Regions from separate parts of the Arthrobacter sp. K41 genome, predicted to be linked through region 3. Evidence: riboswitches for the same ligand, from Rfam matches in the RefSeq annotation. Region 3 holds a riboswitch; each other region holds the start of a gene.

Evidence for each region. Region 3 has a riboswitch for S-adenosylmethionine ahead of AC5RTE_RS08460 (bifunctional o-acetylhomoserine/o-acetylserine sulfhydrylase). Riboswitches for the same ligand answer to the same signal wherever they lie in the genome.
Region 1: it holds a riboswitch for S-adenosylmethionine, as region 3 does, so the genes downstream of both, AC5RTE_RS16505 (DUF1737 domain-containing protein) here and AC5RTE_RS08460 (bifunctional o-acetylhomoserine/o-acetylserine sulfhydrylase) in region 3, are expected to answer to the same signal.
Region 2: it holds a riboswitch for S-adenosylmethionine, as region 3 does, so the genes downstream of both, AC5RTE_RS04090 (aminotransferase class V-fold PLP-dependent enzyme) here and AC5RTE_RS08460 (bifunctional o-acetylhomoserine/o-acetylserine sulfhydrylase) in region 3, are expected to answer to the same signal.

The regions. Positions count from the first base shown of each region.
Region 1 covers NZ_JBNHEW010000009.1:63,447-71,147, reverse strand. Annotated here, with positions in the region: gene cls (cardiolipin synthase) at 1-919, opposite strand, end outside; gene AC5RTE_RS16525 (aminodeoxychorismate lyase) at 1,016-1,945, shown strand; gene AC5RTE_RS16520 (hypothetical protein) at 1,996-2,157, shown strand; gene AC5RTE_RS16515 (hypothetical protein) at 2,401-2,655, shown strand; gene opgC (OpgC domain-containing protein) at 2,754-5,144, opposite strand; SAM riboswitch class IV at 5,489-5,603, shown strand; gene AC5RTE_RS16505 (DUF1737 domain-containing protein) at 5,617-5,895, shown strand; gene AC5RTE_RS16500 (rhodanese-like domain-containing protein) at 5,892-6,302, shown strand; gene AC5RTE_RS16495 (O-succinylhomoserine sulfhydrylase) at 6,303-7,511, shown strand; gene AC5RTE_RS16490 (DUF1905 domain-containing protein) at 7,513-7,701, opposite strand, start outside.
Region 2 covers NZ_JBNHEW010000001.1:860,685-868,385, forward strand. Annotated here, with positions in the region: gene aroA (3-phosphoshikimate 1-carboxyvinyltransferase) at 1-1,197, shown strand, start outside; gene rsgA (ribosome small subunit-dependent GTPase A) at 1,181-2,296, shown strand; gene hisN (histidinol-phosphatase) at 2,345-3,157, shown strand; SAM riboswitch class IV at 3,317-3,430, shown strand; gene AC5RTE_RS04090 (aminotransferase class V-fold PLP-dependent enzyme) at 3,467-4,903, shown strand; gene AC5RTE_RS04095 (class I SAM-dependent methyltransferase) at 5,019-5,777, shown strand; gene AC5RTE_RS04100 (metal-dependent transcriptional regulator) at 5,809-6,522, shown strand; gene AC5RTE_RS04105 (fluoride efflux transporter FluC) at 6,523-6,951, shown strand; gene AC5RTE_RS04110 (FluC/FEX family fluoride channel) at 6,951-7,382, shown strand; gene AC5RTE_RS04115 (hypothetical protein) at 7,427-7,701, shown strand, end outside.
Region 3 covers NZ_JBNHEW010000003.1:170,370-178,070, reverse strand. Annotated here, with positions in the region: gene AC5RTE_RS08480 (CPBP family intramembrane glutamic endopeptidase) at 1-465, shown strand, start outside; gene AC5RTE_RS08475 (HNH endonuclease signature motif containing protein) at 486-1,070, opposite strand; gene AC5RTE_RS08470 (13E12 repeat family protein) at 1,171-2,019, opposite strand; gene AC5RTE_RS08465 (VOC family protein) at 2,255-2,893, opposite strand; SAM riboswitch class IV at 3,057-3,172, shown strand; gene AC5RTE_RS08460 (bifunctional o-acetylhomoserine/o-acetylserine sulfhydrylase) at 3,216-4,541, shown strand; SAM riboswitch class IV at 4,644-4,759, shown strand; gene metX (homoserine O-acetyltransferase MetX) at 4,772-5,887, shown strand; gene AC5RTE_RS08450 (MFS transporter) at 6,066-7,448, shown strand; gene AC5RTE_RS08445 (zinc-binding dehydrogenase) at 7,552-7,701, shown strand, end outside.

The DNA.
Region 1 (7,701 bases), on a different contig from region 3:
GACGCGCATCCGCCGGGAGCTGCAGTTGGTGTTCCAGGGATTCGTCGGTCTCACTGAGCCAGTCGGTGGCAAAAACGACGTTGAGGGTGGTGACGATCGGCCCATGCAGGCGGGCCATCAGCTCCACCCACTCCCGGCCCGCCTTGCGGTGCCTCGGGTTGTTGTAGGACGGCTCAATCAGGTTCTGCGAGCCGGTGAAGGCGGTCTCGCCGTCGATCACCATGATTTTGCGGTGGTTCCGCAGGTCGGGGCGGCGCCACTGGCCGTGGATGGGCAGGAGCGGAAGCATGCGCTTCCACTGGATCTTGCTGGCCTTGAGCCGTTTCAGGAGCCGGTTGTAGCCCTTGACCCGGAGGGTGCCGATATGGTCGAACAGCACCCGGACTTCCACGCCCCGTTCGGCCGCTTCCTCAAGCGCCGTCAGGAGCTCGTCGGTGATGTGGTCCGTGCTCATGATGTAGAACTCGGCATTTACGAACTTTTTCGCCTTCCGCACCGCCTGCGTCATGTGCAGGATCGAGTCCGGGTAGCCGGGGATAAGCTCCACGGAATTGCCGTCCACCATGGGCAGTGAGCCCAGCCGCCGGTTCAACTCCGCCGCGGACCTCACCCATTCGGGGCCCGGGTAGTCGCTCTCCACGTCCGCCAGCGAGGAGATCCCGGCGCGCACCCGCTCGTTGACCTGCTGCTGCTGCTCCCGCCGTCGTTTGGACAGCTGGAAGTTGCCGAACAGCAGGAAGAGGATGATGCCCAGAAACGGGACAAAAAAGATGCCCAGCAGCCACGCCATCGCTGTGGTGGGCCGCCGGTTGCCGGGGATGATGCCCAGGGCCAGCACCCGGATCACCAGGTCGGCGACGGCCAGCAGCACCACGATCCATGTCGGCGCGGAACCGGCAAGCGAAAATGGCCACAACACGTGTATTCCCCCCGGAGGATGGGCTCCCGGCGGACGGATTCCGGCCAGGGCACTCTGCCCAGCTTATCCGCAGGGACGCCGCACTAAGCTGGAGCCATGACCTCTCCAGCTTCTGTGGTTCTTGTATTCCTCGACCCCGCGTTCCCGGACGGCCGGCTGGCCGATGCGTCCAAACCCCAGTTGTTGGTCACGGACCAGGGTGCGACCCGCGGCGACGGCATCTTCGAGACCATGCTTGCCGTGGACGGCAGCGTCCGGAAAATCCAGGCGCACCTGGACCGTCTGGCGGGATCCGCAGCAGCACTGGACCTGACCATTCCCCGCGAGGAGGAATGGCGCCGCGCCATCGCCACAGCCCTGTCCGAACACCGGACCCAGCACCCGCCCGTGGCCGGGTCCGACGACGAACTGGTGGTCAAGCTGGTAGTGACCCGGGGAGTTGAGGGTGCCCCGGCCCCCACGTCGTGGGTGCAGGTTTCTCCTGTCGGGTCGGCCGGACGCCGCCAGCGCGAGGCAGGCATCGACGTCATCCTCCTTGACCGGGGCTACGACAGTGAGGTTGCCGAACGTGCACCCTGGCTGCTGCTTGGCGCGAAGACGCTCTCCTACGCCGTCAACATGGCTGCCTTGCGGCACGCCCACAAACAGGGCGCCGATGACGTCATCTTCATCTCCTCGGACGGCCGCGTGCTGGAGGGACCAACGTCAACTGTTCTGATGGCGCACCTGGAAGCGTCCGACGACGGCGCTCCCGTCAAGCGGCTCATCACTCCACAGCTGGACAGCGGCATCCTGGCGGGTACCTCCCAGGGTGCTTTGTTTGCGGCCGCGAAAACGGCCGGGTGGGAACTGGGGTACGGTCCGCTGGAGCCCCAGGACCTGCTGGACGCGGACGCCGTCTGGCTGATTTCCAGCGTGCGCATGCTGGCCCCGGTGAACCGCATTGACGGCAAAGAGGTGGGCACCCCGTCGGTGCAAAAAGAGCTCACCGCGGAGCTGAACGAGCTGTTCGCGGCAATCGAATAGGTTTTGCCTTTGGGGCCATGTTCCTGGCGCCCCATCAGCCGTAGGGTGTGGTGCGGGGCGACACCGCACTGCTGGAGGACCAGCAGGACAGGGATGCGGTGGACCGCCTGGGCCTGGAACCATGGCAACCCGGCGAGAAAGCCCACTACATCAGGTTCTCAGCCACAGTGATGACCGCCGCCGCTTCAAAGTCAATGCACCGGATATTTTGAACACCCGTCTCACTGACCGCCGGCGGGCTTCCTTCGAGTAGCCGGAGACTGAGGGTAATTCCAAACGCTTGCTGAATGTGTAGCCTACTAGTAAGGTCTACATTGTAGATAAGGCACTAGCACCGCCCCAGCTATCCGCTCCAAAGGAGCTGATCATTACTCCATGGCCCCGTGCAGGGCATTGAGTCTCTCGCTGCTGTAGCCGAACGGCGGTACACACGCACTTAGCGAAGGGACGCCGTCATGGCACATTCGCAGTTCGATATTTTTCTCCAAGAAGCCACTTACCTGGACCAGTCCTCTGGCCACAACCTCAATGACGACCGCCTCTACGGGCTTTACACCAGTTGGTGCTACATCAACCAGCAGGTCCCCGGGAGGGAAGCCTCTTTTTGGGCAGCCATGAAACACCGGATCACCCCCGGCTGCAACGGCCTCCGCATGAAGGGCCCGGCCGCCACTGACTACATCCTGGCGAGTTCCCCGGGGCTCGTATAGGCATCGAAGAACCAGAAAGGCGTGAAGCGCTGCCCAGCCGGCAGCGCTTCACGCCTTTTGTTTTAGTTATTTGCCTCCGGCAGCCTTCAAAGGTTTCCTTAGGTGGGGATGAACCGGAAGAGGAATCGGGTGCGGACCATTACCCACAGCAGTCCCAGCACCAGTGCGTAGGCTGCGGTGTTCAGCAACACGTCACCCTGCCGAAGAGCCGGAATGTTGGCGATTACGGCGATGAGCGCTACGTGGAGGATGAAGACGTACAAGGTTGCCCGGCCCAGGGGAATCAGGAACCAGCCCAGCGCCCGTTCCACCGGCTTCCAGTAAGCCGTCAGGAAGGCGTAGGCGGCCACCACCAGGACCATGACGTTGAGGAGCCGGCCCGGAGCCAGATACGTGCGGCCAAAAAAGAGGTCGTACATGGTCCTGTACGCCGCATCCGGCACAAGGCCGAGCCGCACATCGAAGCCGTTGGCCAGATACGGGTTGCCCCAGGACAGGAAGGCGAAGACGAGCGCTGCCGCCGTGCACGCCAGCACGATCCCCGTGTGTCCGGCGAGCCAGGCAACCACCCTGTGCCGGTGGAACCCAGCCACCAGGCCGATGACAAACAGCACCTGCCACACCAGCAGCGGGAACGAATCCTCGAACTGGGAAGGCAGGATGCGGAACCGCGTCACCGCTCCCATTGCATACACGGCCAGGGTGGCCGCCAGTACCCACAGGGTTTTGCCGCGGTCAAGGGCCGCCAGGATCAGTGGGCTGGCAAGGAGCAGCACTACGTACAGGCCCATGATGTTGAACTGCCACGGGCCGACCTGCAGCAGCAGGATGGCCGGCAGGACCTGGGGCGGCACAGGAAACTGGAACAGTGACTCCATGCCGGCGTACAGGTCGTAGGTGCGGCCGGCGGCGTCGGACCCGGCCCCGCCGGTGCCTTGGTCCACGAACGTGGTTAGGGTGTCGGTTTGGAAGAAGGGCAACAGCGAGGCCAGGAACACCCCCAGAAGGACCACCAGCGCCGTGAGGTACAGCTTTCCCGCCCGCCGCGAGGTCAGGTCCACCACTGTCCCGAAGTCTTCCTTGACCCTTGGTCCGTACACCATGCCCACCACCAGGCCGGAGAAAAGGACAAAGAGCTCCGCCCCGGACACGAAGCCCACGGCCTCCTGGGTGAGCAACTGAAACAGCGACGTCATCCCCAGGTGGTTGACCACCACAAAGACGATGGCCAGTCCCCGCAGCAGGTCCACCCGGGAATCCCTGGAGGAGGAGTCGGCGTAAGCCCACGCTGTTGCCGCGTTCACGCGCCGGGGAACCTGCCATAGCGCCACGAGCAGAATGACCAGCGCCGCGGCAACAGTCCAGGAAGCAGGGCCTGAAAGGGTGTTGGCCCGCACGTGCCCGCTGCCTGCCACAACCTCCGTGACCGGCCCGGTGACCAGCGGGGAAGCCTGCAGCCTCTGCCGGGCTGCGTCTGCGATGGCAGGGTTCCCGGTGAGCAGCCAGTTGATGCCAGCCACACCCGTGTCCCTGGTGTTTGTGCGTTCATCCCACACCACCGCGGCGGTCCTGGTGAATTCGGTTGATCCTGCGGCGCCGAGGACCTGGTCCCACCAGGAGGCTTTGATCTCCATTTCGGTGGCGCCGCCGGACGCCGGGCTGTAGAAGGCGGACGTCTGCAGCAGGAACGGCTTATCTTTACCCTCCGAATACGTTGCGTAAAAGTTTTCGCTACCCGATGCAGTAAGCATTTCCTGAAGTTCGCCCTGCCGGGGAACGGTATTGACGGGCGCCCCGCCGGCCGTGTCGTCGTGGAATGCTGTCAGCCCCACCCAGTCCACCGCCTCGTCCCCCGGATAGTAAGGGCTATAGGCCGCGTCCGAGCCGTCCCACGCGCCGTCGCGGTTGGTATCGAGCAGGGCGAAACCTTCGCTTCCCGGCACCGGCGCATTCCGGTGCCGGTTGAAGGGGTAGTCCTTGCCCAGGTAGGGCTCCCACACCATGGCGGTACGGCCGCCGTCGAGATTGTTGAAGGCTGCGGCGACGGCCTGGAAGGCGGACCGGTAGGCGCTGGGCTGCTGGCCCCATTCCACCCAGCTGGCATTCATGTCGGGGGCAAAACGGATCAGCACGTGGCCTTTGAAGTTGCCTGTCAGATCGGCCACTTCGCCGGCGAATGCTGAAGCGGTGTCTGCAGTGATCTGGTCCAGCGGAACCGTGGGCTGCACCGTGAGCATTGCATGTGCGCCTTGTTCACCTGACTGTTCCAGGAAGCCCCGGATGTCATTTTTCTCCGAGGCGCGGAACGGGATGGCTATGTCGTGCCCGAGCAGGGCCGGTGAGGCACCCAGGCGGCCGGCGAAACCGGCAGCGGTGTCCTCGCCCCATTCCAGCACAGCGCCCAGCAGCGGCTTGCCGTCGCCCGGAAAGGTCTCTGCCGCACGGGCTGGTCCCGCCGGCAGCACTATCAGCAGGACTGCCATCAGCATCAAAACAAGGAAGGCGGCCGTGGCGCGGGTCAGGACCAGCAAGCCGTTGCGGGAAGTCCGGGCAGGCAGCGGGCTGTTGTGCCCGCGCTTGGGCGCGGCGGCTGATGACGTGCTGATGGGACCCCCGAAGCTGATACTCCAATGACGGGGCGGCCTGCCCCAAAAGAACTTTATCCGGCATCAATATGTGCAGCACGCCAGGTGCCTTGACGCCGGGGCGAGTCCCGCCGTCGTGCGTTACCGAAACTGGCGTGCCGGCCGCTCAGCGGGCAGGGCCGGTTCAGTTACGGAACATGACGACGACGGCGGTGCGGGCATGCCCGCCAAGTGTTACGTTTTTTGTGAGTAATGAGTACCGGTGCCAAGCCCTGACTAACCGGTCGGCAACCCTCCTTCCGCGGCGGGGTGCCTCAGGTGAATACTCGGCATATCGACCGAATCGTGTTGCAAGCGTGAGAGAAGGAGATCCGTCGTGTCTGACGCACCTGCCCCTGAAGAGAGACTTTCGTACCGGCTCGTCACCGGCCCGGACGACCGGACTTTCTGTGAACGGATTTCGGCCGCCCTGGCCGAGGGCTACGTGCTTCACGGCAGCCCGGCCGCCACCACCAACGACGGCCAGGTGATAGTGGCGCAGGCCCTGGTCCTTCCGGCAGCGATCGCCTCCGCTGATGCCGCCGTTGCCACCGCGGTGGATAACCTTGAGGCCGCCGGCGAGGACCTCGAGTTCGACGGCGAGGGCCACGCATGAGCTACGCGGGAGACCTGACGCCCCAGGAGGCGTGGGACAAACTGGAGCAGGGAGCCATCCTCGTGGATGTGCGGACCGAGGGCGAATGGGCCCACATCGGCATTCCTGACACCAAGGCCACCGACAATGATCCGCTGTTCATCCAGTGGACGTTTCCGGGCGGCATTCCCAACCCCGACTTCATCAGTTCCCTCACCCAGCAGGCGCCGGAAGACTCATCGACGGAGCTGATCTTCCTGTGCCGCTCGGGGCAGCGGTCCATCGCGGCTGCGATTGCTGCCACCCAGGCCGGTTTTACGTCCTACAACGTGCTGGAGGGCTTCGAGGGCGAGCCGGACCGCTACGGCGAACGCACCGTCAACGGCTGGAAGAACCGCGGCCTGCCCACCAACCTCGGAAAGAACTAAGTGACCTTCAACGAAGACGCCGCCGGCTGGAGCAGCAACACCCAGGCCGTGCGCGGCGGGCTGGACCGCACCAATTTCCAGGAAACCAGCGAGGCCGTGTTCCTGAATTCCGGGTTCGTGTACGAATCCGCAGCCGCTGCTGAACGGGCCTTCACCGGTGAGGACGAGCGCTTTGTGTACTCCCGCTACGGCAACCCGTCCGTGGCCACCTTCCAGGAACGGCTCCGCCTCCTCGAGGGAACCGAGGCATGCTTTGCGACGGCGTCGGGCATGTCCGCGGTCTTTACCGCTTTGGGTGCCCTGCTGGCTGCAGGTGACCGCGTCGTGGCCGCCCGGTCCCTGTTCGGTTCCTGCTTCGTCATCCTGAACGAGATCCTGCCGCGCTGGGGTGTCGAAACGGTTTTTGTGGACGGGCCTGACCTGGAGCAGTGGCGCTCTGCGTTGTCCGAGCCCACCACCGCTGTGTTTTTTGAATCCCCCTCCAACCCCATGCAGGAAATCGTGGACATCGCCGCGGTCAGTGAGCTGGCACATGCCGCAGGTGCCACTGTGGTGGTGGACAACGTTTTCGCCACTCCCCTGCTGCAGCGCTGCGGCCAGCTCGGCGCCGACGTGATTGTCTACTCCGGCACCAAGCACATCGACGGCCAGGGCCGGGTGCTGGGCGGCGCCATCCTGGGCACCAAGGAATTCATTGACGGCCCGGTCAAGCAGCTGATGCGCCACACCGGTCCATCGCTGTCCGCCTTCAACGCCTGGGTGCTTACCAAGGGCCTGGAAACAATGGCCCTCCGCGTCAACCACTCCTCGGCGTCAGCCCTGCAGCTGGCCGAATGGCTGGAACAGCAGCCTGCCGTGAGCTGGGTGAAGTACCCGCTCCTGAAGTCGCACCCGCAGTACGAGCTGGCGGCCCGGCAGATGAGTGCCGGCGGGACGGTCCTGACCCTGGAACTGGCGACGACGGGTGCCCGCTCGGGCAAGGAGGCTGCCTTTGCGCTGCTGGACGGCCTCCGCATCATCGATATCTCCAATAACCTGGGCGACTCAAAGTCCCTCATTACCCACCCCGCCACCACTACTCACCGCGCGATGGGTCCGGAGGGCCGCGCAGCCATCGGCCTGAGCGACGGCGTGGTGCGGCTATCCGTGGGGCTGGAGGACGTGGACGACCTGATCGGCGACCTCGAACAGGCGCTGAAGCAGATTTAGCCTATACGGAGAGCTGGACGGCAATGCCGTCACCTGCACCGACCTGCGCTTTGTCCCTGATCTCCTTCTTCACCGGCAAAAGGTAGGAATCGCTCTTGGTGTCCCGGAACAGCGAGGTCTGCCAGGAGTGCTCTCCGACCTTCGCGGTGACCTTGATCGAGCCGAATGCCGTCCCGGCACCTGCAGCGCG
Region 2 (7,701 bases), on a different contig from region 3:
TCGGCGCTGATGATTGATGCGCTCCGGCAGCTGGGCGCCACCATCACGGAGGTCCCGGGTGACGGCGCGTTCGGTCCGGACCTGGAAGTGGTCCCGCTCCCGGCGGGTGCGGCACCGTCCTCCACGAGGATAGATTGCGGCCTTGCCGGCACGGTGATGCGCTTTGTTCCGCCGCTGGCGGCGCTCCGTAACGGGGCCAGCGAGTTCGACGGCGACCCCCACGCCCGTAACCGGCCCATGGGGGCCATTATCGAAGCTCTCAAGGCGCTGGGGGTGGCGGTCACCGCCGAAGGCGGCAGGGCGCCGTCGTCGTTGCCGTTTGTGGTGGAAGGCACCGGAGAGGTGCGCGGCGGCCACCTGGTCATCGACGCCAGCGCGTCCTCGCAGTTCGTTTCGGCGCTGCTTCTGGTGGGCGCAAGGTTCACCGAAGGACTGCACCTTGAGCACGTCGGGAAGCCGGTGCCGAGCCTCGACCACATCAACATGACCGTAGCCGTCCTGCGCGAAGCCGGGGTTGTTGTTGACGATTCGGTTCCCAACCACTGGGTTGTTGCCCCGGGACCCATCCGCGCCTTCGACCAGAGGATCGAGCAGGACCTGTCCAACGCCGGTCCCTTCCTGGCCGCTGCCCTGGCATCCGGCGGAACAGTCCGCATCCCGGACTGGCCGGAACAGACGCAGCAGGTGGGAGACCTTTGGCGGACCATCCTCACTGAAATGGGCGCGGACGTCACGCTTCGGGACGGCGTCCTCACCGTAACGGGCGGACCTGAAATCAAGGGCGCCGATTTTGCGGACACGAGCGAACTCGCCCCCACCGTGGCAGCGCTCTGCGCGCTGGCCACCGGCCCTTCCCGGCTCAGCGGCATAGCGCACCTTCGCGGCCACGAAACCGACAGGCTGGCGGCGCTGGTCACCGAGATCAACCGCCTGGGCGGTGATGCCGAGGAAACCAGTGACGGTCTGGTGATCCGGCCCGCCCAGCTGCACGCCGGCGTCGTGCGCAGTTACGCCGACCACCGCATGGCCACGGCCGGGGCAATCCTTGGCCTGGCAGTGGAGGGCGTGCAGGTGGAGGACATCGCCACTACCGCGAAAACGATGCCGGACTTCCCCCGGCTGTGGGCGGACATGCTGGCCCAGGCAGGGCCGGCCACAGCCCGCGCGGAAGGTACCACCAGTGGCGCGCAGCACTGACTCCTGGGATGAATCCGATGTCCGCATCAGGCCCAGCAAAAAGGGTTCGCGCCCGCGCACCAAAGACCGGCCCAGCCACGACGACGCCGTAACCGGCCGGATCATCACCGTTGACCGCGGGCGCTACACGGCAGTGGTGGGCGAGGACTCAGGAAACGAACGGGTTGTCATAGCCGCGAGGGCCCGGGAGCTGCGCCGCAACCCGGTGGTGGCGGGAGATTTCGTCTCCCTTGTAGGTGACGTCTCGGGCGAACCGGACACCCTGGCCCGGCTGGTGAAGATCCAGGCCCGCCGGACCCTGCTGCGGCGCAGCGCCGATGACACGGACCCGGTGGAGCGGGCTGTGGTGGCCAATGCGGACCAGCTGGTGATTGTGGTGGCTGCGGCCAACCCCGAGCCGCGCACCGGCTTCATCGACCGCGCCCTGGTGGCGGCCTACGACGCCGGGATCGAGCCGATCCTGTTGGTCACCAAGGCGGACGTTAAGGATCCGGCGGACCTGCTGTCCAACTACAGGCACCTGGACTTCCCGGTGATCATCAGCCGCACTGCGGACTCCAGCGCTTCAGGCATTGATGCCCGTTCGGACGACGGCCTCTCCGCACGGCTCGACAGCAAAGCCGTGGCTGAGCTCCGCGCGTACCTTGATGAGAAAGTCACGGTCATGCTGGGGCATTCAGGGGTGGGCAAATCCACCATGGTGAATGCCTTGACCGGCGCGGAACGGGCTACCGGCGGCGTCAACGCCGTGACGGGGCGCGGGCGCCACACCTCGTCGTCGGCGCTGGCGTTGAGACTGGCAGACGCACCGGTAGGCAGCTGGATCATCGACACCCCCGGCATCCGTTCATTCGGCCTGGCCCACGTGGATCCGGACCGGATCCTGCGCTCCTTCCCGGACCTCTCCCCCGGCATCGAGGACTGCGAACGCGGTTGCAAGCACACCGCCACGGCGGTGAACTGCGGACTCGACGCTTGGGTGGGCGGCGGCCACGCCGGCGCCACGGGGGCAGCACGGCTCGCTTCGCTGCGGCGCCTGCTGGGCACCGACCCACGCCTGGAGGCGCAGGAGACCAAGGAACTGGGAAGCGTCAACTGACAAGGCCGACCTCCCAGCAGAACCCCGCACAGACGGTAGTTTGGAACCATGATCCAACCCGCTTCAAGCTACAACGATGACCTGCGCCTGGCCCACGTCCTGGCGGACTCCGTGGATGACCAGACCATGAGCCGCTTTAAGGCCCAGGACCTCCACGTGGAGACCAAGCCGGACCTGACGCCGGTCACCGACGCGGACAAGGCCGCAGAAGAAGCCATCCGCGGCCAGTTGTCCCGGTCCCGCCCGCGTGACGCCGTGCTCGGGGAAGAGTTCGGCAGCACCGGCCACGGGTCCCGCCGCTGGATCATCGACCCCATCGACGGCACCAAAAACTTCGTCCGCGGCGTCCCCGTGTGGGCAACCCTGATCGCACTGGTGGATGAAGGCGAGCCCGTCGTCGGAGTGGTGAGCGCACCGGCCCTGGGAAAGCGCTGGTGGGCGGCCAAGGGCATGGGCGCCTACATGGGACGGTCACTGGCGGCCGCCACCCGGCTCCGCGTCTCCAACGTCGCCAACCTGTCCGATGCTTCGCTGTCCTACTCGAGCCTGGGCGGCTGGAAGGAACGCGGCAGCCTGGACAATTTCCTGGGCCTTACCGAGGATGTCTGGCGGACCCGTGCGTACGGCGACTTCTGGTCCTACTGCATGGTGGCTGAAGGCTCGGTGGACATCGCCTGCGAACCCGAACTCAACTTGTACGACATGGCGGCACTTGTGCCGATCGTGGTCGAGGCGGGTGGCCGCTTCACCTCCCTGGAGGGTGAGGACGGGCCCTTTGGCGGCAACGCGCTGGCCACAAATTCCATCCTGCACTCCGAGGTTCTCCGCCGGCTGAACCCTGACCTTGACGATCTCCTCTAAGCGTCTGCATCGAACAATCAGCGGCGGGCGCCTCCCCAAGGAGGCGCCCGCCGTCGTTTTCTTCGGCCATAGCGGGACTTTTCAGTCGGTGCGTAACAAAACGCTTAACATTCCAGCCGGCTTCGAACCTTCCTGCTGCATGTCCTACGCTCTTAACCAGGTCACGAGTGCCAGCGCGAAACCCCGGTTTGCTGGCCGGCAACCCTCCAACCGCGGTGGGGTGCCCCGGGTGACGACCAGGCCGGTCCGGAACGGATGCGGCAAGCGCGGATTCCCGGTACTGGGAGTCCTTTCAGAGTGAGGTCTGCCGTGACTACTGCCACCGTCTCCCCCAACGCCGCCGCCCAGCCAGAATTTGTCCAGTCTGATGCTGCCGCCTTCGACGCCCGCCGGGCTGTTGCCGGGCGGCCGCTTTCCGCCGTCACCGGCGCCGAAATCCAGGCGCCGCTGATCTCCGGCGGGCACGTCCGGTACGCCAACCTCGACTACGGAGCCTCTGCTCCCGCCCTCTCCGTGGTCTCGGCCTACCTCAACGAGATCCTGCCGTTCTACGCCAGCGTCCATCGCGGAGCCGGCTACGCGTCCCAGATCAGCACGTCCGTTTATGAAAACGCCCGCAACATCGTGCGCGGATTCGTGGGCGGCCGTCCGGATGATTCGGTGATTTTTACCCGGAACACCACTGATTCGCTGAACCTGCTGGCTGGATGCCTGCCGGAAACGGATGGCCGGCCCGACGGCGACGTCCTGTACCTGGACATCGAGCACCACGCAAACCTGCTTCCGTGGCAGGGCGTCCCCCACCGCAGCATTGTCGCCGCCGACACCATCGCCGGGACCATCGAGTCGGTCCGCGCCGAACTGGAGCAGGGCGGCGTGAGCCTGCTTGCTGTCACCGGTGCCTCCAACGTCACCGGGGAAATCCTTCCCGTCCGGATCCTGGCCACTTTGGCCCACGAACACGGCGCACGGATTGTGGTGGATGCCGCCCAGCTGGCACCGCACCGCCGCATCAATATCGCAGCAGACGGCGTGGACTACCTCGCCTTCTCCGGCCACAAGCTCTACGCACCGTTCGGCGCGGGCGTGCTGGTGGGACGCACGGACTGGCTGGACGCCGGAACGCCGCATCTCGCAGGGGGAGGCGCCGTCAAGGAAGCAAGGCTCGACGGCGTCAGCTGGGCCACCGGCCCGGCCCGCCACGAGGGCGGCTCCCCCAACGTCCTGGGCGCAGCCACGCTGGCACGCGCCACACAGGTGATTGCCGGGCTTGACCAGGACCAGTGGCACGCCCACGAGTCCGCCATCCGCTCGTACCTGGTGGAAGGCCTGCAGAGGATCGACGGCGTAACCGTCCACACGATCTTCAAGGACACGAACCCGGACACGGACACCATCGGCGTGGTCAACTTCTCCGTGGAAGGCTACGACGCCGGACTGGTGGCCGCCTACCTGTCTGCTGAGCACGGTGTGGGCCTGCGCGACGGCCGCTTCTGCGCCCACCCGCTGCTGAAGCGTCTCGGCCTGCCCTCCGGTTCACTGCGCGCCAGCTTCGGCGTCGGCTCACGCCTTGAGGATGCCGAACGGCTCCTTGCCGGCATCGAGTCGCTGCGCCGCCACGGCCTTGGGTGGGACTACGTGGTGGACGCCGGGCGCTGGGTCCCCGCCAACGACACCCGCACCTACCCGCACTGGGCCCCCAACACGCCGGGAACCGCCGGCGCGGCCCCCTGCCTCGACGACTGAGCTCCCTGCCGGGAGCTCCTGTTGCTGCCCGCTGGTTCTGCCTTCTGGCCTTGCCGGCACGACGGGTACGGTAAATTCGAAGGATACCCAGGGCATCAGGCGAAGGAGGCCACACGTGGTACGGGGTGGCCCCAAACTTGATCACGGACGGCGACGGGAGCTCGGCCAGAGCTTCCAGGACGGTGGCCGGCATTACCAGCAGGTCCGCCCTGGCTACCCGGAAGAATCCGCGCAGTGGCTGGTGCCGCAGGGAGCCCTTGACGCCCTCGACGCCGGAGCCGGCACCGGAAAGTTCACCGAACTGCTGCTGGGCCTGGGCCTTACCGTCACCGCCTTGGACCCCTCCGCCGACATGCTCGAACAGTTGCAGGCGCACTACCCCGGCGCCACGGCGGTCCATGCCACCGCAGAGGCAACGGGCCTGCCACCGGAGGCCTTCGACGTCGTCAGTGTTGCCCAGGCCTGGCACTGGTGCGATGCCCTGGCCGCGAGCACGGAACTGGCACGCGTCCTGCGTCCGAACGGAACGCTGGGACTGGTCTGGAACCAGCTGGATACATCGGTTCCCTGGGTCCACCGGCTCTCCCGGATCATGCACGCCGGGGACGTGTACAAACCGGACTTCCGCCCGCTCGTGGGACCGGAGTTCAAGGGGCTTGAGGGCCATGTGACCCATTGGCAGGACCGCGTCACCACCACGGACCTGGTGGAACTCACCAAGTCGCGAAGCTATTACCTCCGCGCAGGTCAAGCAATCCGGGACAAGGTGCTGGCCAACCTGGACTGGTACCTCCACGAGCACCTGGGACACGGCCAGGATGAAGAGCTTGACCTGCCCTACCTGACGCTCACCTGGCGGGCCTTCAAAGCGTGACGGGAAACGGGCAACGGGTAGGCTTGGAGCTGTGAAGACCAGCGCGCCCTCCTCCTCCATCGAGGATTACGTCAAGGTCATCTATTCGTTCACTGAGTGGCAGGACAAGCCCATCACGTCCTCCCAGCTGGCTCAGCGGCTCGGTGTTGCCAATTCTTCAGTCTCCGAGATGGTCCGCAAGCTGAAGGACCAAGGGCTTGTCGACCACAAGCCCTACAGTGCCATCACGCTCACGGACGCCGGCGTTAGGCTGGCACTGTCCATGGTGCGGCGCCACCGCCTGATTGAGACCTACCTTGTCCAGCAGCTGGGCTACAGCTGGGATGAGGTCCATGACGAAGCTGAACTGCTGGAGCACGCAGTCTCAGACACGTTTATTGAGCGCGTTGCCGAAAAACTTGGGAACCCGCAGCGTGATCCGCACGGCGACCCCATTCCCACGGCGGACGGGAAGGTGCTGATGCCTCCGGCCCACCTGATGGGTGAGCTGGACCAGGGCCATACCGGCCGGATCACCCGGATCAGCGACGAAAACCCGGACCTGCTCCGCTACCTTTCCGCGGAGGAGATTGACCTCGACGCCGAAGTGGAGGTGGTGGGCCGCAAGCCGTTCGGCGGTGCCCTGGTAGTACGGATCAGGAACGCGGGCAGGACCAGGGACTATGACCTCGCGGACGAAATCACCTCGGCACTGTGGGTGCACAGCGACCATCCGCACCCGGGCTGCCTGCTGGGAGAGAGCTGAATGCACGCCGGCATGCCGGCAGGCCGCGCGTGGCTTGCTGTTGCGGCCGGAGGCCTACTCGGCACTGAACTGCGGTACGGACTGGGGCTGGTGTTCCCGGATGCTGCCGGCTCGGTGCCGTGGGCCACGTTGTGGATCAACGTGGCGGGCAGCTTCGTGCTGGCCGCGCTGACTACTGTCTGGATCGCCAGGCCGCATACCGCGTTCTGGTTGCGGGCCGGGCTGGGGCCTGGGCTGGTTGGGTCCTTCACGACGTTTTCTGCGGTGGTGTTTTCGGTGGACCAGCTGGCCCGGGCGGGGGCGCATGTGTTGTATGTGGCCTACCTGGTGTTGTCGGTTGTCCTGGGGCTGGCCGCGGCCGGCGTGGGGTGGCGTTTCGGCACGCTGGTGGCCCGGCGCCACGAAAGCTTGCCTGGTACCCCCTCGTGATGGCTGCTGTCCTGGTGGGCCTGTTCGGCATCGCGGGAGCCCTTCTGCGCTTCGCGGTGGACAGCTGGTTTGCCCATCACACCTCTATCCGGACCGCCAATGCGGTTGGTGCTTCCCCTGCCGGTCCCGGTCGTGGCTGGAAGGCCAGGGCGCGGCTGCACTGGCCCTGGGCCACGCTGCTGGTGAACGTCCTGGGCTGCTTTCTCATCGGGGTTTCCCACGCCATGGCGCTGAAGCTGGGGCTGGCTCCGGAATGGCAGACGGCACTGGCAACGGGGCTGGCAGGCGGTCTCACCACCTTCAGTTCCTGGGCCACGGCGACGGTGCGGCTGCTGGCTGAAGCGCGGTTCGGTTCCGCCATGTGGTTTGTGGCGGCCAACCTTGTCCTCGGCTTTGGCGCTGCCGGGGCCGGCATTGGGCTGGCCGCTTAGCGCAACCACTGACGATTTGGCAGGCTCCCGTATGGTGGATGGTGATGATTAGCAGACGTGACGCGGCCATTGCCCTTGATGTACCGATGGAAATGGCCCAGCGCCACGGCCTTCCAAAGTGGATGACCGAGGCCGAACTGGGCGAGATCCTGGACAACCCGCCGCCCTGGCTGGTCCAGTCCCGCGCCAACCGTACCGGCAAGCGGGCTGTTTGGGTCCATCTTGAGTGCGCCGTCTGTGGATACGAAGAAGCAGCGCGGCCAAAGAAGTGGTGGCCCGACTTTACCTACGTTGTGTGCGGCCACCATCGGCCTGAGGA
Region 3 (7,701 bases):
TTCGAGCGGCCGGGCCGGGACCTGTTCCAGGGGTTGGGACTGGCGGCTCTGATAGGTATCCCGTCCCTTGGCCTTTACGCCGCGGGGAGGGCTCTTGGAATTACTACGGCCATTATTCCCAGTGCGCTCGACGCGTATTGGTGGACAGTGCCGGTGCTGATCCTCTCGGCAGTGCGCCATGCCGTGGTGGAGGAAGTCATCGTGGTGGGCTACCTGTTGAACCGCTTTGGGAAGTTCGGCTGGAGCATACCGCTGTCCATCGCCGTGAGCTCGGTGCTCCGCGGCACCTATCATCTGTACCAGGGCTTTGGCCCCTTCATCGGCAACGTGGTGATGGGCCTCGTTTTCGCGTGGCTGTATACCCGGACGCGCCGCGTCATGCCCCTGGTGATCGCCCATGCCGTGCTGGACATCGTGGCCTTCGTCGGCTTCAGCCTGTTCGGCAAGGCCATAGGACTGGGGTAAAGGCTCAAAATCCGTGAAGGTCAACCGCCGCGCGCGTGCAGGAACCGTTCGATGCAGTCCTCTCCGGGGGAGTGCGCGACGAGGACAAAGTCCACGTGGCCGCGCGTAGCGTCTTCCGGCACGGTCTGAAGTTGGCGTGGCAAGTGTGGTGGTTCCCAGTCGTGGTGTTCGGGTTTGTAGTGCCTGCCGGTGGGTGAGGTCCAGGCCGGTGGTTGGGTGCTGGTGGCCGGGGTGGGTTTCCAGGCGGTGGCGTGTTTGAGGCGGTGGTGCTTGGGGCAGAGCTGGCCGAGGTTGCTGATTCCGGTGGTTCCGCCGTGGTGCCAGGCGGTGAGGTGGTCAGCTTCGTTGTCCAGGGAGTTGTTGCTGCAGCCGGGGAAGGTGCATTTGCCGTCCCGGAGCTGGAGCGCTTTCTTCATGGCTTTGGTGAGGCGGTAGCTGGTCCGGCCGATCTCCAGTGGCGCGCCGTCGCGGGGGTCGACGAGGACCCGGTAGAACGAGTTGGCGCCGTTGGTGACGAGGTCTCTGACCATCGAGGGCGGGATGGGTCCGTAGCCGTCCAGCATGGCGGGTTCGTCGGTGAGGCCGAGCAGGGAGAATACGGGCACGGTGACCAGGACCTGTGGCCGGATCGATGACGATGGCCCACGATGCGTTCCTGTACCTGCATCGGCGTCTGCAGCCGGGCCTGCGTCTGCGCCTGTATCGTCACTGCTGCCGGTAGTGGTTCCGCCGCTGATCCTGGCCCCGCTGGTGAGGAGGGCTGCGGCGAACTGGTCGGCCCGCAGTTGGGTGAGGCTGCGGGGCTCGTCGGGGGCCCTGAAGTCCGCGGGCGAGGGCGGTGAGCCGGTTCCAGCCCGCTACCGCCTGGTCAGCGGGCAGGTAGGCGGAGAGCCAGGCCATCCCGTCCTGGTCCGGCCGGTATTCCACCCGCCGGTCCGCCACACCCCTGATGTGCCGCTGTTCGATGGACTCGGCGTGGTGGCGCTCGCGCCAGGTCCGGGCTTTGGCTTTGAACCGGTATGCGGGGATGTCCCCGATCGGCGCGGCGGTGGATGGTATGGGTGTATCCGGGCCCAGGAAGTGGGCTTCGAGGGCGGCGGCGCCGGCAGGGTCCAGGGTGGCGGTTTCCTCCACCATGAGCTGGGCGTGCCGCCACGAGACCGTCCCGGCGCGCAGGGCCGAGAGGGTCAGCGGCAACGTGGCCACCAGGGCGTGGGAGGTGGCCAGGAACGCACCAGCGGCACGGCCGCCAAGGGCCAGGAGGCTGCCGATTTCCGCGGCGACCGCCATCTCTCGCGCCTGCATCGGGGTTTCCGGCGCCGCGACAGCATGGACGGTGTCCGCGTACGTCACCGCCGCCCGGGCCTTCAGCCCTGTGACCCGTGCCTCCACGGTGGCCGCGCCGGAGAGGATGTCCAGGCAACCATCGGCCAGGGCAGCCAACGGATCAGCACCATCAACCACCCCGGAAACCGGAGCCTCCGCTTCGGCATAAAGCACGGCAAGGGCGGCATTGATGTCCTCAAACGCCTTCGCTACCGCCGCTTTTCCCATACACCCATCATGGCAAGGGGGTCTGACAATACCGGTTGGAGTGGATGCGCAGGCAGCTGAACTACCCGTTGCCGCGCCGTCATCCGCTGGGTGCACCAGGAAACGGATTCGGCCGCCATCAGCGGGTGACGCCGTTGTCACCTGCTGATGGCGGCCGAAGCTCAGGAAAGAGCGGGCTGGTATATCCGACCGTACGGAAGCCCGGGCATCAGCCCCGCAGCTCCGCCAGGGACAGTCAGATCGTGACGGCTCCGCTGGCGGTCTCGAACGTCACCGAAAGGATCCCGGGGGTTCCGTGCGGTGCCACCCACTCCACGGCCACGTCCTCGAGCGGCTTCTCTACCGGCTCACCCAGCCATTCAGTAACGCGCTCAGCCGAACCGGCAATGGTCAGGCAGCTCATCTTGACGTTGCTTTCGTAGGCGTTGGACGGGTGCAGGGTTGGGTCGCCCTCCCACTTGAGCATGTACGGAACCTGCGGGTCTGCGATCAGACCGAGGATGCCGATCTGTTTCCAGACCAGTTCGCGGCCGTCGGGAAACTTACGGTTTCCGTTGACCGAGGAGCGGCCAAGGCGCTCTTCGAATGGTGCCAGGTCGTCAACCTCGACGCACCAGCCCATCCAGCCGCCGCCGGCGGCAGACCGCGCACGCACTGCCTGTCCGAAGGGAGCCTTGTCCGAAGCGGGGTGGTCCAGGACCTCCACCACTTCGAGGTACTTGTGTCCCGCAAGCGGGATGATCATATTCCGGGTTCCGAACCGCGGGTGTACCCCGCCCTTCACTGCCTCAACGCCGAGGGCAGAGGAGATACGTTCGGTGGTGGCAGCCAGGCCATCGTGTTCACAGGCGTAAGAGACGTGATCCATGCGCATGGCAACATCTTGGCACTTTGTGATCGGGCTCTCAGCTAAGGCAACCCTTACTGGGATTTTCCCTTGGAAGCGCTGGTTTTTCTGCGCAGGTCCCCGAAATCTTGAGGACTATGTTCGTCATAATCCTGTTCGGCCCTGTCTGCACGTTCCTACACTGAGCTCAGGTCATGAGTGCCAGCACGAAGCCCCGGCTTGCTGGCCGGCAACCCTCCACCCGCGGTGGGGTGCCCCGGGTGAGGACCTGGTTGTCCGGCAACGGCCGGATGGCAAGCGCGGCCCGCAGTGCTTCCAGCATGCCGGGCCCATGTCAAAGGAGCCTTACTTGTCCAACGGATGGTCTTTTGAAACCCGTCAGATCCACGCAGGGCAGGAGCCGGACGGTGCCACCGGCGCCCGGGCCCTTCCCATCTACCAGACCACGTCCTTTGTCTTCCCCAGCGCTGAAAGCGCCGCCAACCGCTTTGCCCTGGCCGAGCTGGCACCCATCTACACCAGGATCGGCAATCCCACACAGGAAGCGGTGGAGCAGCGGATCGCCAGCCTGGAAGGCGGCCTGGGAGCGTTGCTGCTCAGCTCCGGCCAGGCCGCCGAGACCTTTGCCGTCCTGAACATCGCCGAGGCAGGGGACCACATCGTCGCCAGCCCCAGCCTCTACGGCGGCACCTACAACCTCTTTGCCCACACACTCAAGAAATTCGGGATTTCAGTCACCTTCGTGGCAGATCCGGACAACCTGGACCAGTGGCGCGGGGCAGTCCAGCCCAACACCAAGCTCTTCTTCGGCGAAGTGGTGTCCAATCCGCGGCAGGACGTCCTGGACATCGAAGGCGTGTCCCAGGTGGCGCACGACGCCGGCGTTCCACTGATCGTGGACAACACCCTGTCCACCCCGTACCTGATCCGGCCGCTCGAATGGGGTGCTGACATTGTGGTGCACTCAGCCACCAAGTACCTCGGCGGCCATGGCTCCGCCATTGCAGGAGTGATCGTCGACTCCGGAAAGTTCGACTTTGGCAAGGACCCTGCCCGGTTCCCGGGCTTCAACACCCCGGACCCCACCTACAACGGGCTTGTCTACGCCCGCGATCTCGGCGCAGACGGTGCCCTCGGCGCGAACCTGTCCTACATCCTGAAGGCCCGTGTGCAGCTGCTGCGGGACCTCGGCTCGGCGGTGTCGCCTTTCAACGCCTTCCTCATCGCCCAGGGTCTGGAGACGCTGAGTCTGCGGGTGGAACGGCATGTTGCCAACGCCCTGGAAGTTGCCCAGTGGCTGGAAGCGCGTGACGACGTCGAATCGGTCGCCTATGCGGGGCTTCCCTCCAGCCCCTGGTACGAGCGGGGCCGCAAATACGGCCCCAAGGGGACCGGCGCCATCGTGTCGTTCAACCTTGCCGGTGGCGCGAAGGCGGGCAAGCGATTTGTAGACGCGCTGGAGCTGCACTCCCACGTGGCGAACATCGGCGACGTCCGGTCGCTGGTGATCCATCCGGCGTCGACCACCCACAGCCAGCTGTCGCCCGAGCAGCAGGTGGTGGCGGGCGTGAACCCCGGCCTGGTGCGGCTTTCGGTGGGGATCGAACATATCGATGACATCCTGGCCGACCTCGAAGCCGGCTTCCGCGCGGCCAAGGAGGCCACCGGAGCCTAGCCCTCCCGCAGGGTGGGCGCCCGGGGGCAGCAACGGGCCGGGGAAGTCACAACCAGTCACACTCTTGGCGGCAGGCAGGGGCTGTTTCGTACACTCGAACCAGGTCATGAGTGCCAGTGACAGCCCCGGCTTGCTGGCCGGCAACCCTCCTTCCGCGGCGGGGTGCCCCGGGTGAAGACCTGGCCTGCCGGTCATATGACGGCGGGCAAGCGCGTAGAAGAGGTCTTGCCATGACGGTTACCGTCACCCGTACAACTGTCCCCGAACACGGCATTGTCCGCTACGCCTCCATCGGCGGGCTGAAGCTCGAAGCCGGCGGTGACCTGCCGGACGTTGTTCTGGCCTACGAAACCTGGGGCACCCTGAACGAGGACGGCAGCAACGCCGTCCTGATCGAACATGCACTGACCGGCAGCACCCACGTGACCCGGGGCGACACCGAGGAGCCCGGTTGGTGGGAACAACTCGCCGGGCCGGACGCACCAGTGGATACCAACCGCTTCTTCGTGGTGTCCGTAAATATTGTGGGCGGCTGCTACGGCTCGACCGGGCCCTCGTCGCCTGCCCCGGACGGAAAACCATGGGGTTCGCGTTTTCCGCTGGTGACCCTGCGGGACAGCACCGTGGCCGAAGCCCGGCTGGCAGACCAGCTCGGAATCCGGAGCTGGTACGCCGTGTTGGGCGGCTCAATGGGCGGCGCCCGCGCCCTCGAATGGGCCGTCACCTTTCCGGAACGGGTGCAGCGCTGCGCCGTGATCTCCATTGGTGCCGCGAGCACGGCAGAACAGATCGCCTTCGCCCAGGCACAGACGCTCGCCATCCGGCAGGACGCCAACTTCAACGGCGGCGACTACTACGGCGGCACCGCCCCCGAGGAGGGGCTGGCCCTCGCCCGGCGGATCGCCCACATCACGTACCGCTCTCCGGTCGAGCTGGACGGCAGGTTCGGCCGTGCGCCGCAGGCTCCCGAATCACCGTTTCAAGGCGAGCAGCTTGCAGCGCGCGGGCGCTACCAGGTGGAAAGCTACCTGGACCACCAGGGCAGCAAACTGGTCCAGAGGTTTGACGCCAACAGCTATATCGCCATCACCGAAGCGCTCATGAGCCATGACATCTGCAGGGGGCGTGGAGCCCTCGTCCAGACCCTGTCCGCTTGCACTGCACGGTTCTTTGTAGCGGCGGTGGACTCTGACCGGCTCTACTTCCCGTCCCAGTCATGGGAACTGGCCCGTGCCCTCCCCGGCGAGGTGGACGTCCACCTTATCGAGGCACCCATCGGGCACGACGGATTCCTCACGGAGATCGCCCAGCTGGGGAGCCAGCTGCGGGACCATCTTTCGGAGTAACCCCGGCCCCACAAGCCTGCCCGTGTGCATTAATGCAGATGCACTCTGCATCATTCGGCGTTGAGCTGCGCGTTTGGGAGGACCATACTCGATGGGACCCGGCGGTTCGTGACCAAAACCACACGCATCCGCTACAGACTGTCCCAGTGGTGTCGAAGACGACGCCGAAGGAGTTCACATGAGTACGGAACACTCCGCCGCACGGCGGCCAGAGGAAACCGACGTCAAATCCACAGGCCTGAGGAAAGTAGTGACGGCCTCCATGGCCGGCACCGTAGTTGAGTGGTATGAGTTTTTCCTTTATGCCTCGGCCGCCACCCTGGTGTTCGGCAAAATGTTCTTCCCCAACTCAGGGACGGAACTCGACGGCATCATCGCTGCCTTCGTTACTTACGCCGTAGGCTTCGTGGCCCGCCCGATCGGCGGCATTGTCTTCGGCCACTTCGGGGACAAGTTCGGCCGCAAGCAGTTGCTGCAGCTGAGCATCATCCTGGTGGGCGTGGCCACCTTCCTCATGGGATGCCTGCCCACCTTTGCCCAGATCGGTTACTGGGCCCCGGCCCTCCTGGTGTTCCTGCGCTTCGTCCAGGGCTTCGCCGTCGGCGGGGAGTGGGGCGGCGCCGTGCTGCTCGTTGCCGAGCACAGCCCGAACAAGTCCCGCGGGTTCTGGTCCAGCTGGCCGCAGTCCGCCGTTCCCCTCGGCAACCTCCTGGCCACCGGCGTGCTGTTCACCCTTTCTGCCACGCTTTCCCAGGAAGCATTCCTCGGCTGGGGCTGGCGCGTCGCCTTCTGGCTCTCGGCCGTGATCGTGATCGTCGGCTACTACATCCGCACCAAGGTCCAGGACGCCCCGATCTTCATCGAAGCCCGCAAGGAAGTCACCGTCGAGAAGAAGGGCTACGGCGTCGCCGAAGTCTTTCGCCGCTACCCCCGCGGTGTCTTCACCGCCATGGGCCTGCGTTTCGCCGAGAACATCCTGTACTACCTCGTGGTGACGTTCTCCATCACCTACCTGAAAGTGGTCGTCCAGACCGACACCTCCCGGATCCTCCTGCTCCTGCTGGTGGCGCACTTCATCCACTTCTGCGCTGTCCCGCTCGTGGGAAAGATGTCCGACAGCTTCGGCCGCCGGCCGGTCTACATGGCGGGCGCCATCCTCGGCGGAACCTGGGGCTTTTTCGCCTTCCCCATGATGGACACCGCCAACGACATCGTCATCCTGGCCGCCATCACCATCGGCCTCCTCTTCCACGCGCTGATGTACGCAGGGCAGCCGTCAATCATGGCCGAGATGTTCCCCACCCGGATGCGCTACTCTGGCGTCTCCCTGGGCTACCAGGTCACCTCCATCGTTGCCGGTTCGCTGGCACCGATCATCGCCACTGCACTCTTGAGCAACTTCAAGTCCTCCACCCCGGTGGCCCTGTACCTGCTCGGTGCCTGCATCGTGACCGCCATCTCGGTGTTCTTCCTCAAGGAGACCCGTGGCATCTCGCTCCACGACGTGGACGCGGCAGACGCCAAGGGCACGGCCGACCTGCTGGCAGCGGCCAAGAAGTAGGCTCCGGCACCCGCCACCGCACAACACGCAGACTGCCCGACCCGCGACAACGCAGGCCCGGGCAGTTCGGCCGTCAGCCCCATCGACGAAGTCAGGATTTCCCATGAAAGCAGCCGTTCTTTACTCCACTGTCCCGCCCGGAACGAGCTACACCGACGCGCACCCCCTTCGGGTCGAGGAGCTCGACCGGCCGGAACCCCGGGCCGGCGAGCTGGGCATCACCATCACCTGCTCAAGCCTGTGCCACTCCGAC